DNA from 4 places in the Dryocola baronae genome. Region 3 is predicted to be linked to each of the others. Evidence: predicted binding sites of a transcription regulator. Region 3 holds the regulator's gene; each other region holds the start of a gene.
The links. Region 3 encodes Fur, which represses iron uptake genes when iron is present. Its sites were predicted from a motif close to ATAATAATGAGAACNACTATCAA; they were not measured.

Region 1: the regulator Fur is predicted to act here: its motif matches at 1,895-1,917, upstream of ACSPHG_RS11985 (TonB-dependent siderophore receptor).
Region 2: the regulator Fur is predicted to act here: its motif matches at 2,382-2,404, upstream of ftnA (non-heme ferritin).
Region 4: the regulator Fur is predicted to act here: its motif matches at 2,145-2,167, upstream of ACSPHG_RS09910 (TonB-dependent siderophore receptor).

The regions. Positions count from the first base shown of each region.
Region 1 is NZ_JBINNY010000001.1:2,543,739-2,548,300, reverse strand. It holds gene ACSPHG_RS11985 (TonB-dependent siderophore receptor) at 1-1,850, opposite strand, end outside; gene ACSPHG_RS11980 (glycoside hydrolase family 10-like protein) at 1,963-3,240, opposite strand; gene ACSPHG_RS11975 (nuclear transport factor 2 family protein) at 3,399-3,788, shown strand; partial or broken gene ACSPHG_RS11970 (helix-turn-helix domain-containing protein) at 3,971-4,333, shown strand; gene ACSPHG_RS11965 (hypothetical protein) at 4,559-4,562, opposite strand, start outside.
Region 2 is NZ_JBINNY010000001.1:1,874,941-1,879,502, reverse strand. It holds gene yecR (YecR family lipoprotein) at 130-474, shown strand; gene ACSPHG_RS08795 (DUF3574 domain-containing protein) at 500-928, shown strand; gene ACSPHG_RS08790 (NupC/NupG family nucleoside CNT transporter) at 962-2,143, opposite strand; gene ftnA (non-heme ferritin) at 2,493-2,990, shown strand; gene ACSPHG_RS08780 (UPF0149 family protein) at 3,044-3,619, opposite strand; tRNA gene ACSPHG_RS08775 (tRNA-Leu) at 3,782-3,867, opposite strand; tRNA gene ACSPHG_RS08770 (tRNA-Cys) at 3,880-3,953, opposite strand; tRNA gene ACSPHG_RS08765 (tRNA-Gly) at 4,006-4,081, opposite strand; gene pgsA (CDP-diacylglycerol--glycerol-3-phosphate 3-phosphatidyltransferase) at 4,238-4,562, opposite strand, start outside.
Region 3 is NZ_JBINNY010000001.1:3,449,109-3,453,670, reverse strand. It holds gene glnS (glutamine--tRNA ligase) at 1-251, shown strand, start outside; gene chiP (chitoporin ChiP) at 711-2,108, shown strand; gene chiQ (ChiQ/YbfN family lipoprotein) at 2,156-2,482, shown strand; gene fur (ferric iron uptake transcriptional regulator) at 2,567-3,019, opposite strand; gene fldA (flavodoxin FldA) at 3,320-3,850, opposite strand; gene ybfE (LexA regulated protein) at 4,032-4,313, opposite strand; gene ybfF (esterase) at 4,449-4,562, opposite strand, start outside.
Region 4 is NZ_JBINNY010000001.1:2,109,652-2,114,213, forward strand. It holds gene ACSPHG_RS09910 (TonB-dependent siderophore receptor) at 1-2,049, opposite strand, end outside; gene treA (alpha,alpha-trehalase TreA) at 2,326-4,038, opposite strand; gene ACSPHG_RS09920 (serine/threonine protein kinase) at 4,227-4,562, opposite strand, start outside.

The sequences.
Region 1 (4,562 bases), 910 kb from region 3:
AGGTACAGGCTGCCCATATTGGCCGGGGCGTTGACCAGGCGGTTGCCGACGTTGGCGCTGCTGACGTCATCTTTGACGATTTCGGTTTTGTCGTAGCTGTAGTTGGCGACGACGTTCCAGTCCGGGGTGACTTCGCCGCTCAGCTCCAGCTCCGCGCCGGTGGAGCGCGCTTGCGGAATGTTGCGCGTCACGCCGTTGATGAACACCGACATATCGTCTTCGTCGATTCGGTAGACGGCCAGCGTGCCGGTCAGCTGCGGCGTCATCTGCCATTTGGCACCTATTTCATAGGTGGTGCCTTTTTCGGTGGAGGCGACGTCGCCGTTATCGTCGGTCTGCGTCGACGGCGTGAACGACCTGCTGTAGCTGCCGTAAAGCGAGACTTCCGGCAGGATTTTGTAGACCAGCCCGGCCTGCGGAAGGAAGGCGTCGCCGCGATCGTTAAGCGTAGTTTGCGGATTCACCCAACCGGCGCTGCTTGTTTGGGTATAGCGCTGGAACCGCCCGCCCAGCACGGCAATCCATTGTTCGTTTAGATGAATGCTGTCTTTGGCAAACAGCGAACGGCTGTAGAGGTTGGTGCGCAGGTTGCTGTTTTTATCGCTGTAGGTGCTGCCGTCGGTTATCGGCTCTTCGCCATAAACCGGGTTGTACATATTGAAGGTTTTAGAGACTTTGCCGCGATAAGAGTACGCCTTGTAGGTTTCGTTTTGCTCATAGTCGGCCCCGAGCGTGAGATCGTGCGTCATGCCGAAAATCTGCGGGCTGCCGCTGACGTCCCAGGAAACGTAATCGGTTTGGTGGTTGAACCCACGGTTGGCGTCGGCCCGGCGCGACACAATCCCGGTCGTGGTGTCGACGGCGGTGGCGCGGACTTCGTTGCTGTCGTAGCGGCGCTGCATCCACGCGTAGCTGAGAGTGGTTTCCCAGGTGTCGTCAAGCCTATAGCCGTAGTTGACCGACAGGCGTTTGTTTTTGCCCCAGGCGTGGTTTGCGCCGTCGTCAATGCGGCGGTTGTAAGGGATATCGAGCGGCTTGCCGTCGATAAATGCGGTGCCGCGATCGTAAGGAATGTCGTATTTGTTTTCGACGTAGGCGATATTAAAAGAGGCTTTTTCGCCGTACCAGCTTAGGGAAGGGGCAATCAGCGTGTGCTCATCGACGCCAAAGTTGCGCCAGTAGTCCTCGCGCTGGCGTTCGGCTACCAGGCGGAACGCAAAACCGTTGCCGAGCGGGCCGGTCACATCGATCGTTCCTGAACCACCGCCGTTGCTGCTGCTGACGCCGCTAACGCGCGTGTTCCAGTCGTACTGCGGCTTTTTAGTCACCAGATTGATGACGCCGCCCGGATTTAAGATCCCATAGAGCAGGGAGGCGGAGCCTTTTAGCACCTCGACGCGATCGATGCTGGCATCCATCGCCAGCCCCTGGTTGCTGCGCACGCCGTCGATAAACACCGAGCCGTCGCTGTTGGAGCCGAACCCGCGCTTTACAAAGCCGTCCTCGATGCCGCCTAAGGTATTGCCCTGCGTCACGCCGCTGACAAACTTCATCGCGTCATTAAGACTGGAAACGGCGTAGTCATCGATAACCTGTGAGGTCACGACGCTTATCGACTGGGGCGTTTCAGCGCGCGGCGTGCTGGTACGACTCGCAACCGAGGCTTCGTCCTGACCGTAGCGGGTCGACGAGCCGTCTGGATTCGTGGTGGCGGTAACGGTGAGCGTGTCTTCCTTTGTCGATTCGGCGGCCCAGGCGTGGCCGCCGAAAACGAACGTAGAAAGGATCAAAATCTGAGAATTAAGCCGCGCCCTGCGAACGGAAGGGGTGCCAAATGAATAACCTGTCATGATAATCACTGTCTGCAATAATGCATTTTATAATTGAATCAGCGATGATAATGACAATTATTTGCATTTACAATGTTAACATTACTTACAAAAGATCCGTCTTATTAAGGGATTAGCTACCCCATCTGCTCCTGATATAGTTCACCGCGCTCTGCGTCTGCGGCTCGTTCAGGAAGTTTTCGCGGAATAAAATGGTGCCGCCGATCTGCGGTAGAGACTCGTTCAGGTCGATCTGTTTTTTCAGCTCCGGCACGCCGCCGCTGACCATCCAGTCCGGCTCGTTCTTCGAAGGCATACCCACCTTGTAGAGCGCAACGCCAATATAAAGCCGCGTATTCGTCGGCTTAACTACGTCGGCCCACCATTTTGCCAGCACGTCGTAGCGGGCCGCGTCGCGAGAGAAGGGCCAGTAAATTTGCGGGGCGATGTAGTCCAAAAGACCTTCCTGCACCCAGCGGCGGGTGTCGGCATATGACTCATCGTAGGCCGCCGCGCCGCGCGTATCGGAACCCGCCGCATCGTGAGAACGGTTACGCCAGACGCCAGCCGGGCTAACGCCAAACTCAACGTCAGGCTTTAACTGTTTGATAGTATGGGAAACCTGCGCGATAAGCTGCTGGGTGTTGTGCCGCCGCCAGTCCGCTTTGGTGCTAAAGCCCTGGCCGTACGTTTTGTACGTCTGGCTGTCGTTGAGCGTTAAGCCCGGGGATTCGGTATAGAAATAATCGTCAAACTGCACGCCGTCGATTTGGTAGTTAGTGACCACTTCCGACACGATGCTGGTTATCCAGTCACGCACTTCGGGAATGCCGGGGTCTAATACATAGCGGTCGCCGGAGGTGCGTACCCAGTCGCGGTGCAGCACAAACACGCTTGGCGGCGTGAGCGACAGCGTGCGGTTTAGCTCCGCAACGGTAGATGATTTGGTGTTAACGGAGATACGATAAGGGTTAAACCAGGCGTGAACCTTTATGCCGCGCTTGTGCGACTCATCAATCATAAACTGCAGCGGATCGTAGCCCGGATCCTCGCCGATTTTGCCGGTAAGCATATCTGACCACGGCAGTATTTTGGACGCCCAAAGCGCGGTACCGTCCGGCTTAACCTGGAAGAAAACGGTATTAATGCCGAGGCTTTTTAGCTTATCCAGCTTTGCCGTCAGCGCCTGCTGCTGCTGGCTGATGCGCGCAGAATTGCTCAAAACACCGTTAACGGACGATACCGGCGGCCAGTCGAGACGGGAAACGGTCGCAAGCCAGACGCCGCGCATTTCCTCCTGCCGTTCGTGACCCGGCAAAGGTTTTTTCACGCCGTGGGGGAGTGGGGTGACCAAAGACACGGGCGGCTTAGAGGAGCAGCTGGCAAGCAAAAGCACCGAGGCAACAAACATGCCGGACTTTTTCAGTTTGGCTGCAAAGAGAAAGCGACGAGAGCGGCTGATGATGAACTCCAATTTCCGTAAGACGCTTAAGTGTGCGACATTTTCGTCTGATTCGTCCGGCGGTTCAATTGCTATAGTTGAATTCATTATTTGGCATGGGGTTATTTATGACAGAAGCGAAAGATGAGCTGCTGGCGCTGGTTTGCAGTCTGGAAAGCAGACTGCATAAAAGAGCGACGCGCAACAACGTGCAGCAGGTAGAAACTTTGCTGCACGAAGAATTCGAAGAGATCGGGCGTTCTGGCCAACGCTACGACAAAGCCCAAACCCTGGCAGATTTGGCGGAAGAAGAAAACGATCTCGACATTGAAGCCGCAGATTTTCAGTTGGTCGTGCTTTCTGAAAACACGATGCTGCTGACGTACAAAACGGTGCAGCGCGACGACGCGGGGGATATGCGTAAAAGAACGCTGCGTTCGTCAATCTGGCAAAAATCAGCGAGCAGTGGATGTTGGCAACTGAGGTTTCATCAAGGGACGCCGGTTGGTGGTAAATGAGAACGCGTTAAAAGTCATGGAGATGGGAGGGAGGGACGGCATTAGCCTGAGGACAGTGATTAGGTTTGTGTTGGGATATTCAATTTAACATAATATACATTATGCGCACCTAAGTTACAGAGGCTAGATTGAGATGTCTGCCTTGGGCAAAGATGTCCCTCACGTAGACTCGCCGTCCAGGGATGCTGATTTTCACATTGGATGAAGTTTATCGGCTCAAGATAATTCAGGGTGTCATCGACCGGCGTCTGATAACGCGGACGGCAGCTCGGAGGCTCGGCATCTCCGATCGTCAGTGCCGCCGTCTGCTTGCGCGTTATCGTGAAAATGGACCGCTTGGCATGACCAGCCGTCGTCGCGGTAAATCCAGCAACAACCAGTTGCCCCAGGGACTGGCCGCACACGCGCTGAATATTATTGAACGCTATAACGATTTCGGCCCGACACTGGCCTGTGAAAAACTGCCTGAAGTTCACGGCGTTCATCTTTCGAAAGAAACTGTGCGTAAGCTGATGACTCAGGCCACTCTGTGGGTGCCGCGTAAGATGGGCATAAAGAGCTCCGGCTTAATGGCGTATCCCTTCCCTATTCCACCTATGACAAGCTTTCTAAAATCGACCAGGTTGCCATTGTGGACAACAAACGTCTTGGGCGGGCACTGGAAATGGCGCAGCTGGTACAGGTCGAACCTTCGCCGATGGGGTGATCCAGCCCGTCAGGCCGGAGTGCTTCCTGCTGCTTATTAGCAGGAAGCCGCTATGTTTATCAGGCTAT
Region 2 (4,562 bases), 1.6 Mb from region 3:
CAGGGAATTTGCTTTAGGGCTGCATTTTTTCCAGATTTTAAAGCAAATTATTCGGCACCGTGCTGCGGGTGATTTCAGGAATTTTAGACGTGCTACCATGCAAAAAAGTGCCGACAGAGGCTTATCGCTATGTATCGTTACTCCTGGCTTTTTGCCGCCCTTGCGCTGGGTGGCTGCACCATCAATAAAACCCCTCAGCCCGTCAAAAGCAGCGAAACCGCAGGCGTAGTGCGCCTTGGATTCGATCTCTCACCGCTGCAAACCGCGAAGGTTGATAGCTACGTCGCGCAGTCCACCGCCAGCCATCAGTGCCAGCAGTGGGGCTATATTGCGGCTTTCCCATATGGCGAACCGATAAAAACCTGTAGCCTGAGCAGCGGGGCTTTGTGTTTAAATCAGAAGGTTACCCTTGAATACCAGTGCCGTGGGATTGGCATGGAAAAATATCTCAGGGATCAAACGGTCGTGCAGTAATTTTAATGATGATGACAGGTGAAGAATGACTTTTTATAAAGCCACGATAGCGGGCCTGCTTGCCCTGACGCTTGCGGGCTGCGTTCAGCCAGCGCCAAAAACTTACGCCCTCGCCGCGGCCTGCCCGGCTGACAGCGCGATGACCCAAACCACGCTCTATTTCGGCCTGAGCCGCCCGGCGGGCGCGGATATTACCGCTAAAGAGTGGCAAACCTTTATCGACAGCGACGTCACGCCGCGCTTTCGCGACGGGCTAACGGTGTTTGATGCAAAAGGCCAGTGGCTGGGGAACGACGGGAAGCTGGCGCGCGAACAGAGCAAAGCGCTGATGCTGATCCATTCGACGGACAAAGAGAGCGAGTCAAAAATTGAGGCGCTGCGGGGGATTTATAAATCTCGTTTCGCGCAGGATTCGGTCATGAGGGTTGACCAGCCCGTGTGCGTCCACTTCTAAAACAACGGCGGGACAATCATCCCGCCGTTTTTATTACAGTACCAATCCGGCAAAGGCCGCCGAAAGCAGGCTCACCAGCGTTGCGCCGTAGACAAGGCGTAGGCCAAAGCGAGAAACCGCATTCCCCTGCTTCTCGTTCAGGCCTTTAATCGCTCCGGCCACGATGCCGATTGAGGCAAAGTTCGCAAACGATACCAGGAATACCGACAGGATCCCCAGACCGCGCGGGGTCAGGCCGGACATCACCTTTTGCAGCTCGATCATCGCCACAAACTCGTTGGCAACAAGCTTAGTGGCCATTATGCCCGCCGCCTGTAGAGCGTCCTGCTGCGGAATGCCCACCAGCCACGCAAACGGATAGAACACGTAGCCGAGCAGCTGTTGGAAGCTGTGCCCGAAGATCGCGGCGAACAGCGCGTTCAGGGCGCTGATGAGCGCGATAAAGCCAATCAGCATCGCCAGAATGATCATCGCTACCTTAAAGCCTGCGAGAATGTATTCGCCCAGCATTTCAAAGAAGCTCTGCGCCTCGTGCAGCTTTTCCAGCCTGATTTCCGGCTCGTCTTCCTGACCGCGCGGGTTAATGATCGACAAAATAATAAAGGTGCTGAATACGTTAAGCACCAGGGCTGCGACCACGTATTTTGGGTCCAGCATCGTCATGTACGCGCCAACAATGGAAAGCGATACCGTCGACATGGCGGTCGCGGCCATCGTAAACAGGCGGCGCGAGCTTAAATCACCGAGTATCTGTTTGTAGGCGATAAAGTTTTCCGACTGCCCGAGAATCAGCGAGCTGATGGCGTTGAACGACTCGAGCTTGCCCATGCCGTTTACTTTTGACAGCAGCGTGCCGACAATGCGGATAATCCACGGCAGAATGCGAAAGTGCTGCAATATGCCGATTAGCGCGGAGATAAAGATTATCGGACACAGTACGCCGAGGAAGATAAACGCCAGCCCCTGCTTGCTCATGCCGCCGAAGACGAAATCGCTGCCCTGCGCGGCGAAGGTCAGCAGCTGGCCGAAGAAACCGGAAACGCCGTTGATAACGAACAGGCCGCTGTCGGAGTGCAGGAAGAAGAACGCCAGGGCGGCCTCAATGACTATCAGCTGTATTAAATAACGCAGACGAATGGTTTTGCGATCGAAGCTGACCAGCCATGCGAGAGCGAGGATCACCACCAAGGCGAGCAAAAAGTGAAGAATATTCATGTGATTTATGATTTTGCGAAAAAAACGTATTTAGCCACAGCCCGTGCGGCAGGTAAATGGCGGCGGTAAGATTATTTAAGCATATGAATTTCTAATGGGTTCATAGGCTTAGTCCACGGAGGGTTATTTTGTTCATCCAGACTTAAGCCATATGTTTGTCGCAAATAAAAAATATAATAATTACGGCTAAAGACGAATGACTATTAATACCGAAATTTAATTTCGTCATTAAAGAAGAATAATATTAGCAACCATTCTCATTACAATAAATTAATTAACATTCTATTTGCATTATTGAAATTAAAAAAATAGAGTAGCGCCACTTACGAGCGATTAAACGGAGTGCGCTATGCTGAAAACAGAAATGGTCGAAAAACTTAACGAACAAATGAACCTTGAGCTGTATTCCTCGCTGCTTTACCAGCAGATGAGCGCATGGTGCAGCTACCACAGCTTCGAAGGCGCGGCGGCCTTCCTGCGTCGCCACGCTCAGGAAGAGATGGAGCACATGCAGCGCCTGTTTGCCTACCTGACCGATACCGGAAATATGCCGCGCATTAACGCGGTGCCGACTCCGTTCAGCGAATATTCTTCTCTGGACGCGTTATTTAACGCGACCTACGAACACGAGCAGTTAATTACCCGCAAGATTAATGAACTGGCCCACGCGGCGATGACGTCCCAGGATTACCCGACGTTTAATTTCCTGCAGTGGTACGTTGCCGAACAGCATGAAGAAGAAAAACTGTTTAAATCGGTGCTGGATAAACTCAGCCTGGTCGGTAAAAGCGGTGAAGGCCTGTATTTTGTCGATAAAGAGCTTGCCACTCTCGATACCCAGGCTTAATTCAGAAAGGGATTGAACGGGCCGGAGCGTTTTGCGCTCCGGCTTTTTTACGATCAGTGCAGGCTGGAATGTTCTTTTTTCATCCAGTATGCCGTAACGGCAAGCGCGGCAGGCTTGATCTCTTCAATACTGTCGATGAACGCCTCATGGGAAAGCTCATCAAGCTTGTCGAACTTCTCCTCCAGCCCGTGCAGGGCAATCGGCTCAAGCATCGTTACCAGCTCTTCCGGCAGCGGTGAAACATCCCACAGCATTACGCCACGCATGTAGCCGAAGCACCATTCTTCAACGATGGTGAACTCCTGCTCTTCGACGATGCTGGTGCCAAACAGCGGCTCGTACTGATCCGGATAGCTGCTAAGGCGTTCGGCAATGTCGTTCACGTGCTTGAACGTCAGCTCAACGAATTTTTTCAGCTCGCCTTCGGACTCCCACAGCGGCTGGTCGCCTTCCCCGCCCCAGAATGCCGCGAAGGTCGCTTCCGGGCCCACTTCTTTTGGCCCGGACAGAATAGCCGTCAGCAGGCCGTCCATCTCGGCTACGTCCATGATTGAGCGTTCGGTGGCGTGCTTCATCAGCACCTCGTCGAGCCACTCAATCTCTTCTTCGGTTAATGGTCCCTGGTTCATGTTCCTGCTCCTGTAGCGAATAGGTTTCACGCGCGCCCGGCGGTGAAGAATAGAGTAATTATCAGGCAAGATAGTCGGAAGGGATATTACAGGCAATAAAAAACCACCCGAAGGTGGTTTGCACGACACTGCTTATCATTGATTTTATTCTTGTCTTTCCCATGGTGCCCGGGGCGGGACTTGAACCCGCACAGCCATAAGCCGAGGGATTTTAAATCCCTTGTGTCTACCGATTTCACCACCCGGGCTCGGGAAGAAAGTGGAGGCGCGTTCCGGAGTCGAACCGGACTAGACGGATTTGCAATCCGCTACATAACCGCTTTGCTAACGCGCCAAAACTTTTGTTGCCTTTTCAGGCAGTAACAGAGAACCCTGTTACTTAAATTTGGAGCGGGAAACGAGACTCGAACTCGCGACCCCGACCTTGGCAAGGTCGTGCTCTACCAACTGAGCTATTCCCGCAAATCTGTACAAGTGAGTTTGGTTAATCACTTGATTTTATTATCTTCCGGCAAGCTGTGCTGCCGTTCGATGCGATGCATTCTACTTAGATGGCGCAGTGAGTCAATGAAATTTTCCTGCACTGCGTTTCGTTTGCTGAATTTTGCGTCGCTTAGATCAAGGTTCGAGCAAATCACCGCGCGCGGCGGCTAAATATTGGAACATTGACCAGAAAGTTAACACCGCGGCGATGAAGAACAGGCCGATCCCGGCGTACTCGATCCACATATTTGGACGCCAGAGCATACCGATAAGCGCCAGCATCTGCGCCATGGTTTTGGTTTTGCCAATCCACGACACCGCAACGCTGCTGCGCTTGCCGATTTCCGCCATCCACTCGCGCAGGGCGGAGATGATGATTTCCCTCGCGATCATGGTGGCCGCAGGCAGCGTCACCCACCAGGCGTGATAGTGCTCAACGATGAGCACCAGCGCCACGACG
Region 3 (4,562 bases):
TCTACGACCGTCTGTTCAGCGTCGCAAACCCTGGCGCTGCGGAAGATTTCCTCGCGACCATCAATCCGGAATCTCTGATTATCAAACAGGGTTTTGTTGAGCCAAGCCTGCAAAATGCAGAAAAAGGCAAAGCCTACCAGTTTGAGCGCGAAGGTTATTTCTGCCTCGACAGCCGCTATGCAACCGCTACCAAACTGGTGTTCAACCGCACCGTTGGCCTGCGTGACACATGGGCAAAAATCGGCGATTAATACATTCGCCTGATAATAAGAACGCCGCCTTACGCGGCGTTTTTTTTCGCTTATTGTTCAGCTGGTTAAAAGTTTGTGAACATTTTTAAAGCGAATTAATGCCGCATTGTTGCGTTGGTAATAATCCTCCGCTATTGACCACTAAGTTGAAAGGTTCTCATTACCCAGCGTGAGAGCGCTTTCATTTGCGTGATTATGCTCAATATTTTTAATTTAATGGCATAAAACGCTGCTAAAGCAAATTGTTACAAATACTCATAGATTATGTGCACTTCGTCATAATATGGGAATTCTCTCTGATAAAGTCGTTGATAATTCGCGTCGCGAAAAATAGTCTTAAGCACAGCAGTGATGCGGGAAATATTCATGACCGCTATTGGCCGTAAGGCATTTTAATTTTTTTCGCCGTCAGGTGCTTTAACACCGGGTGATTATTTATACGTCAAAGAGGATTTCAATATGCGTACGTTTAGTGGCAAACGTAGTGCGCTGGCGCTTGCAATTGCAGGTGTCACAGCTCTGTCAGGCATTGTTGTTGTTCCACAGGCAGTGGGTGCGGGCTTCATTGATGATTCAACGCTTACCGGCGGTATTTATTACTGGCAGCGTGAGCGCGATCGTAAAGATGTAAACACTAACAAATACGAAACCAACCTTTCCCACTCAACCTGGAACGCCAACTTAGACTTCCAGTCTGGCTATGCGGCCGACATGTTCGGTTTAGATATTGCGGCATTTACCGCGATTGAAATGGCGGAGAACGGCGACAGCGGTCACCCGAACGAAATTGCATTCTCTTCAAAAAACAAAGCCTATGACGAAGATTATTCCGGGGATAAGAGTGGAATTAGTCTTTATAAAGCCGCAGCAAAATTTAAATACGGTCCAGTTTGGGCTCGCGCAGGCTACATTCAGCCGACCGGCCAGACTTTATTAGCTCCGCACTGGAGCTTTATGCCGGGTACCTATCAAGGGGCTGAAGCTGGGGCTAACTTCGATTATGGTGACGCGGGCGCATTAAGTTTCTCCTATATGTGGACTAACGAATATAAATCCCCATGGCACCTCGAAATGGATAAGTTCTATCAGAACGATAAGAACACCAAGGTTGATTACCTGCATTCCGTTGGCGCGAAGTACGACTTTAAAAATGACCTGGTGCTGGAAGCCGCATTCGGTCAGGCGCAGGGCTACATTGACCAGTACTTCACTAAAGCAAGCTACAAGTTTGATATCGCTGGCAGCCCTCTGACCACCAGCTATCAGTTCTACGGTACGCGGGACAAAGTCTCCAACGGCGGCGTGAACGATATTTACGACGGCACCGCGTGGCTGCAGGCGCTGACCCTTGGCTACAAAATCGGCCAGGTCGATCTGCGCTTAGAAGGAACTATGGTTAAGGCGGACGGCCAGCAGGGCTACTTCCTGCAGCGTATGACCCCAACCTACGCCTCCTCCAACGGTCGTCTTGACGTGTGGTGGGATAACCGCTCCGACTTCAACGCCAACGGCGAAAAAGCGGTATTCGCAGGCGCAATGTATGACCTTAGCAACTGGAACCTGGCTGGCTGGGCGGTAGGCGCATCTTACGTTTATGCCTGGGATGCGAAACCAAGCTCTACCCCAACGACCGATGGCTACTACGATGCAGACCGTCGCCTGAAAGAGTCCTCTTACAGTCTTGACGCCCTGTACACCGTGCAGGACGGCCGCGCGAAAGGTACGCTGTTCAAACTGCACTTTACTCAGTACGACAACCATTCCGATATCCCAAGCTGGGGCGGCGGTTACGGCAACATCTTCCAGGATGAGCGCGACGTCAAGTTCATCGTTATCGCACCGTTCACCATCTTCTGATTTGACGCCGGGCGCTACGTTGCCCGGTCTTCTTAAGGATATCGAGCATGAAAAAAGTAATATTGATGGCCGCGATGGCTTTAGGCTTAACGGCATGCGCGCAGCCACAAACGGCACCGGAAGACTCCCAGCTTAAGCAGGATTACAGCGCCTGCATCAACAGTGCTGAAGGAAACCCGGACAAAGTTAAGGGCTGCCAGAATATGCTCAACGAGCTGGCGAAAGACAAGAAGCATCAGGAATTTGCACAGAAAGAGACGGTGCGCACGCTGGACTACCAAAACTGCATCCAGGCAACCCAAACGGGCAACGACCAGGCCGTGAAAGCCAAGTGCGATAAAATCTGGCAGGAGATCCGCAGTAACAACAAGTAAGGTTACTTGGGGCATAAAAAAACCGGTGAGTTAATCACCGGTTTTTTTGTTTGTCTTCCCCCGAAAGGGAAGGCAGTATGCGGATTACTTTTCGCTGATTTCGTGAGCGTTTTCGTCGGTGCGGCAGTCGCCTTCGGCGCAGTGGCCGTAAAGGTACAGACTGTGGTTGGTCAGACGAATACCATGACGGGAGGCGATTTCACGCTGGCGGGCTTCAATTGAGTCATCGCTGAATTCAATAACCTTGCCGCAGTCCAGGCATATCAGGTGATCGTGATGGTGCTGCTGGGTCAGTTCAAAGACTGACTTGCCACCTTCGAAGTTATGACGGGTAACGATACCTGCGTCATCAAACTGGTTCAGTACGCGGTAAACCGTCGCCAGACCAATCTCTTCACCCATATCAATCAGACGCTTGTATAAGTCTTCCGCACTGACATGATGGTTTACCGGTTCCTGTAACACTTCAAGGATTTTTAATCGTGGAAGCGTGACTTTCAGGCCGGCTTTCTTAAGTGCAGTATTGTTGTCAGTCATGCGGAAATTGTCCTGTTGCTTAACGTTTTGCTCGAACTCATTTGAGCGTTAAGTGAATGCGTCTCATTATATACCCAACTCATGTGGGTATAGTACAGCCACGTCTAAATAGAAACTGCAAGTATGAAGCATAACACAGCTAAAAAATCGTGGCGGAGTCGCCGTTTGCTGGCAGGCTAGCAAAGGTGACCTGTGGGATATTGTACAGGGATAGACAAAAAAGTTACAAAATTGTAGCAATTATTTTCATTGATAATACCTATCAATAAGGCGCAAGTGATTTGCTTGCGCCCTAGTGCATCAGGCGCTAATGATGTCAGCCAGATTCAGCTCTTCAGCAACCTGCTTTGTCCATTTCTCAACACGCTCTGCGGTCAGTTCCGGCTGGCGGTCTTCATCGATAGCAAGGCCTACGAAGTGGTCGTCGTCTGCCAAACCTTTGGACGCTTCGAAGTGGTAGCCCGCAGTAGGCCAGTGGCCGACAATCGCCGCGCCGCGTGGTTCGATGATGTCGCGGATGGTGCCGAGCGCATCACAGAAATATTCTGCGTAATCTTCCTGATCGCCGCAGCCAAACAGCGCAACCAGTTTGCCGTTGAAATCCACTTCTTCAAGCGTAGGGAAGAAGTCATCCCAGTCGCACTGCGCTTCGCCGTAGTACCAGGTCGGGATACCGAGCAGCAGAATGTCGAAGCCTTCCAGGTCTTCTTTGCTGCTCTTCGCAATGTCGCGCACTTCAGCCACGTCTTTACCGAGCTGCTTTTGGATCATTTTTGCGATGTTTTCGGTGTTACCGGTGTCGCTGCCGAAGAAAATGCCTACGATTGCCATGAGTAAAATAACCTCTTGAAACTTAATGGTATGGTGGCTGAATGTTGCCCACAGATAGGGCAATCATAGCAGAACAGCTTACAGTGCGGAAACAGCTATCATAGCGTTGTGCACAGACTGCAACATGACGGCGCAATTCGCGCCCACTTTTCACTTAATGTTAGGGATGGAAGGCAGAAGATCAGCTGAGGTGTTGTTTTAGCTGCGCTAGCAACATCTCTTCAATCAGTTCGCTGCGGCTGATGTTTCTGGCTTCAGCAAGATGATTAAGCGCATCTACCGCTTCGTTGTTGAGTTTTAGCTCTACTCGTTTCAGGCCGCGTACTTTATCGCGTTTGAGCTGGTTGCGCTTATTGATGCGCAGCTGCTCGTCACGCGTAAGCGGATTGGTTTTTGGCCGCCCCGGGCGACGCTCGTCCGCGAACAGATCTAATGTAGTACGGTCCGTTTGTTCTTTTGCCATGATTAGAGTACTGACAGGAAATTCGGATGCTGCGAGCAGAGTGCTCAGGTCGCATTTAAGCGCGCCATCATACATCAGCATGTACGGCGCGCCAACGCGTTAGCCACTTCTTGCGGCCAGTCGGTCTGTTTTTAATCAGTTTGCCGAGGAATCATCAATAAAACGATGAATGGCGCGTAAAACGGCTTCAGGTTTCTCGGCGTGAACCCAGTGTCCTGCGCCCGCGACCACGTGAGCACGGGCCTGTGG
Region 4 (4,562 bases), 1.3 Mb from region 3:
TTTCAGCGCCGGTGTCCACGCGCCCATGTCGGCACGCACCATGGCGTCCAGCAGGGTTGCGGACGGCACGCGCAGGGTATTTTCGTTATCGGCCCACTGCTTGCCGATGTAGCGAACGCCCGCGCCCAGGCTAATCCCGAGGTCGGCTTTGAATACGCCCCACAGGCTGGCCATCTGATCCGGCGTCACGTACGGCGTATTGCCGTCGTTGCCGTCGATAGCATCCTTAAAGCGAACCTTGTTCCAGGTGTAGCCCGCGATGGTGGAGAAGCGCTGGTTCCACTGGGAGCGCGCTTCAAGCTCGACGCCCTGGGAATGAACCTTCCCGGCAGGCTCGTAGTAGCTGCCCTGCACGATACGGTTGCCGACATCCTTCTGCGTCAGATCGTAAACCGCGACGGTGTACAGATCCGCCGTGCCGACCGGCTGATACTTCACGCCTGCCTCATACTGCTCGGCCGTTGTCGGTTTAAGCGTTTTGCCCTGCGCGTCCGGCAGGACCTGCGGCGTAATCGCCTGGCTATAGCTGACGTACGGAGAAATGCCGTTTTCAAACGCGTACAGCAGGGAGGCGCGGCCGCTGAAGTGGTCGTCGGTACGGTTATCGGTCACGTCGCTGTCAATGGCTGGCGCAACGATGTGGCTTTTGGTGACGAGATGGTCGTAGCGGCCGGACAGCGTCATGTGCCACTGGTTCCACTTCATATCATCCTGTAGATAAACGCCGCTTTGCTCGTACTGACGCTTGCCGGATTTGGTCAGCAAACCCTGGTTGATGGTGGCGTAGGTCGGGTCGCGCGGATCGTAATAGTAGAAGCCGCCAGGGCCGCCGGATTGACCGGTCCACGGATTGAGATTGGTGGTGTAGGCGGAATCGTCGGACAGGTTATTGGTGAACTTGTGGTATTCACCGCCCAGCACGACCCTGTGTTCCAGCTCGCCGGTGGCGAAGTCGGCTTCCAGCTGGTTGTCGATAGCCCAGGCGTCAAGGGATGAGGTTTCACCGCTGTAGTAGCGCGACAGTTCGTCGTGCGCCGCGTCCGCCCAGCCAATCTGGTAGGCCTGCTTCAGGCCGACGTTCGAATGGGTATAGCTCGCGTTGGAGCGGAAGGCCCAGACGTCGTTGAAGCTGTGGGCGAACTCGTAGCTGTAAATCTGCTGGTGGCGTTTGAATTCGTCGTTGCCCGGTTCGACGTCAGAGAAGCCGGTATCCAGCTTGCGGCCGGTGGAGGAATACAGGCTGCCGTCCCCTGGAACCGAGCCGTGGAAGCCGCCGGACGGATCTTTTTCCAGATAGGCGCGCAGCAGCAGGGAGGTATTGTCGTCCGGCTGCCAGAGCACGGACGGCGCAATGGCGTAACGCTCTTCGCGGGTATTTTCATACTGCGTATCGGTGTTGCGGGTCATGCCGGTGATCCGCCAGGCCCACTGGTCGTTAATGGCGTTGGTGTAGTCGAACGCGGTGCCGTTGGTGTTGTGATTGCCGTAAATCGCGCGGACGTGGCCTTCTTCAACAAACTGCGGACGCTTGGAGGTTTCCATCACCAGCCCGCCCGGCACCGTCTGGCCGTAAAGCGCGGAGGACGGGCCTTTGATCACGTCGATGCGTTCGAGGAACCACGGATCGACCTGCACAACGTTGTAGCTGCCGCCGTCGCTCATCAGGCGCAGGCCGTCTAAGAAGATATTGTTCACGTCGCCGCCGTGGAAGCCGCGCAGGGCAACGGTATCATAGCGCGTTGCGCCGCCCGCAAAGCCGGTGAAAACGCCCGGCGTGTAGTTGAGCGCGCTGTTCACGGACAAAGCGCCCTGATCTTCTATCTGCTGGCGGGTGATGACGGAAATGGACTGGCCGGTGGTGATAACCGGCTGGTCGGTTTTCGTCGCGCCGCGCGTGGTGCTGGCGGTGTATCCCTGAGTCGGTGAAGTTGCGGTGTCCGCAGGCTTAGCGGTGACGACAACCGTGTCTTCTGCCATAGCCAATCCCGGTGCGGCAAGTGCAAGCGCGCAGAGTAAAGCGGAGCGCTTTACGGTGAATGCCAGTTTCATCTTATTATTTTCCCGTGAAGGTAAAGTTGTAATCACGAACGGACGCCGCGAGCCGGAACGACCGGGGCATCAGAGGGTGCCACTGCATTTTTAGAATGCGAATTATTATCGTTATTGTTTCTGGATTCAAGTGCAGATTTTGGCGGGGGAGGCGGGCGAAAAAGCCCTGATAAGACAGGTGTTTTCGGGGGGTGTTTGGTGGATGGCGCTGCGCTTATCCCCCCTACAAAATCTAAACTGTAGGTCGGGTAAGCGCAGCGCCACCCGACATAAACGCTACTGTGCCGCTTTCACCGGCGCGGTTTCGGTCACCGGGCCGGGCGTTGCCGAAGGCAGCTTATCCGGCGTCGAGTCACAGGGCTTCTCTTTGCCGCACAGCAGGTCCAGCATTTTCAGCGTTACGCCGTTGGTCCAGCCGAAGCCGTCCTGCAGCGGATATTCCCCGCCGCCGCCGCCCGTACCCGTCGACGACACGTCATATTTTTCCACCAGCTTCTGCTCGCGGTTATAGGTCTGCTGCACGTTGGTCAGGAAGCGCCAGGTCACCTCCATGGCGAGATCCTTGTGGTTGTAGTTTTGCAGCCCCTCGGTTGCCACCCACTGCAGCGGCGCCCAGCCGTTTGGCGCATCCCACTGCTGGCCCGTTTTCACGTTGGTGGTGGCAAGGCCGCCGGCCTTCAGGAGCTGGGAACGCGTGACGCTCGCCATTTTATCGGCATGCTCTTTCGAGGCCGAGTGGACGTACAGCGGGAACAGCGCGGCCGCCGTCAGCTGGCTGCGCACCGCGTTGCGCTTCAGATCGTAGTCGGCATACCAGCCTTCTTTGGCGTTCCACAGGTTCGCCTCGATGGCCTTCTGACGCGCGTCGGCCAGCTGCTGATATTCGCCCGCGGCGGTGTTGTCTTTCGCCACGCTGCTGGCGTGCGCCAGCGTTTTCTCAAGCTGGTACATCAGGGAGTTCAGATCCACCGGCACGATGGAGGTGGTGCGAATCGAACCGAGCTGGTTCGGGTTGTCCATCCAGCGCGAGCTGAAATCCCAGCCGGATGCCGCACCGGCGCGCAGATCGCGGTAGATCTCGGTCGCCGGGCGGTTTGGATTGTTTTTCGCGGTGGTCACGTCGTCGAGCCAGGATTCGGTACGCGGCGTGTCGCGGTCGTCCCAGTAGCGGTTAAGCACGGAGCCGTCTTTCAGCTTCACGACGCGTTTGTTTTGCTCACCCGGCTGCAGCGCGTCGCTGCCTTCCATCCAGTAGGCGTACTCCTGCTTAAGCTGCGGCAGATACTTGCTGTACACCTCGTCGCCGCTGTGGCTGGCAAGCAGTTCGACCATAAAGGCAAAGAACGGCGGCTGGGAGCGGCTCAGGTAGTAGCTGCGGTTGCCGTTCGGGATGTGCCCCCAGGCGTCAATTTCGCTGGCGAAGTTATCCGTCATGTCCTGGACTTTGTCCCAGTGGCCGCTTTCCGCAAGCCCCAGCATGGTGAAGTAACTGTCCCAGTAATAGACCTCGCGGAAGCGGCCGCCCGGTACCACATACGGCTTCGGCAGCGGCAGCAGGGAATCCCATTTGCCGACGCTTTCGGTGGAGCGCGTCAGCACCGGCCACAGGCCGTCAATGTGCTCGCGCAGCGTCTGGCCTTCCGGCGGCACGTACTTCTCGCCTTCTTTCGGCAGCACGAAGTTCACTTCAACGAAATGCTGCAGGTCGAAGCTCGACTGGCTGCGCTGCATGCGGTAGTCCGCCAGAATCATCAGCGGGTCGCTTTTCGGCACGGCGTCGGCAAACGTTTTCTGATCGGGGAAAAGCTTCGCGGACTGCACGTCGGTAAACAGCGGGCCGAGCAGGGCGTCAGGCGGCTGCGGCTGGGTGCGAATCTGCGGATTGTCATCGGCGGTGGCCGGGAGGGTGAAGGTAACGAAGGCGCTGCCAAGCGCCATCTGGACTGCGAGCAGTAAGGTACGCGGACGGCGCAAACCGGGATTTATCATCTATTATTCTCCTTTGCAGGATCGCAGCCAAAGTTTACCGCGATCAACCCTATGAAAACCTTAGCCGAAATTCGGCGGGATAGGGTGGCGAATGTTGCAAAAGTACCGAATGCAGACTTTTTACCGGGCGGGCGCTCACAAATAAAAACTCCCGCACGAGGGCGGGAGCGGGGTTACGTCCTGGCAGATCAGCTTTGCGGATTGAGCAGCCAGGTGCCGGGCGTCACAACCGACAGCGATACGCTGCGCGACTGGCCCTGGTTGCTGAGCGTAATGTCGTACTTGCCCGCGGGCAGCTGCAAAACGCCGTAGCCGTTGGAAATGGGAACGTTTTTCTGCGGCTTGCCGTTCACCTGCATGGCGTCACCCTGGTTGATGCGGATATACACGCGGGCAATCAGCCCGTTTGCCGCTGTGCTCGCAGGGGCGGCCGCAGGATCGGTGCTTTGCGCCGCCGCAGTATCGTTAGCGGCCAGCGTTTTAGCCGCAGGAGCCTGCGTCTTACTGCCGAATATAGCGGCCCC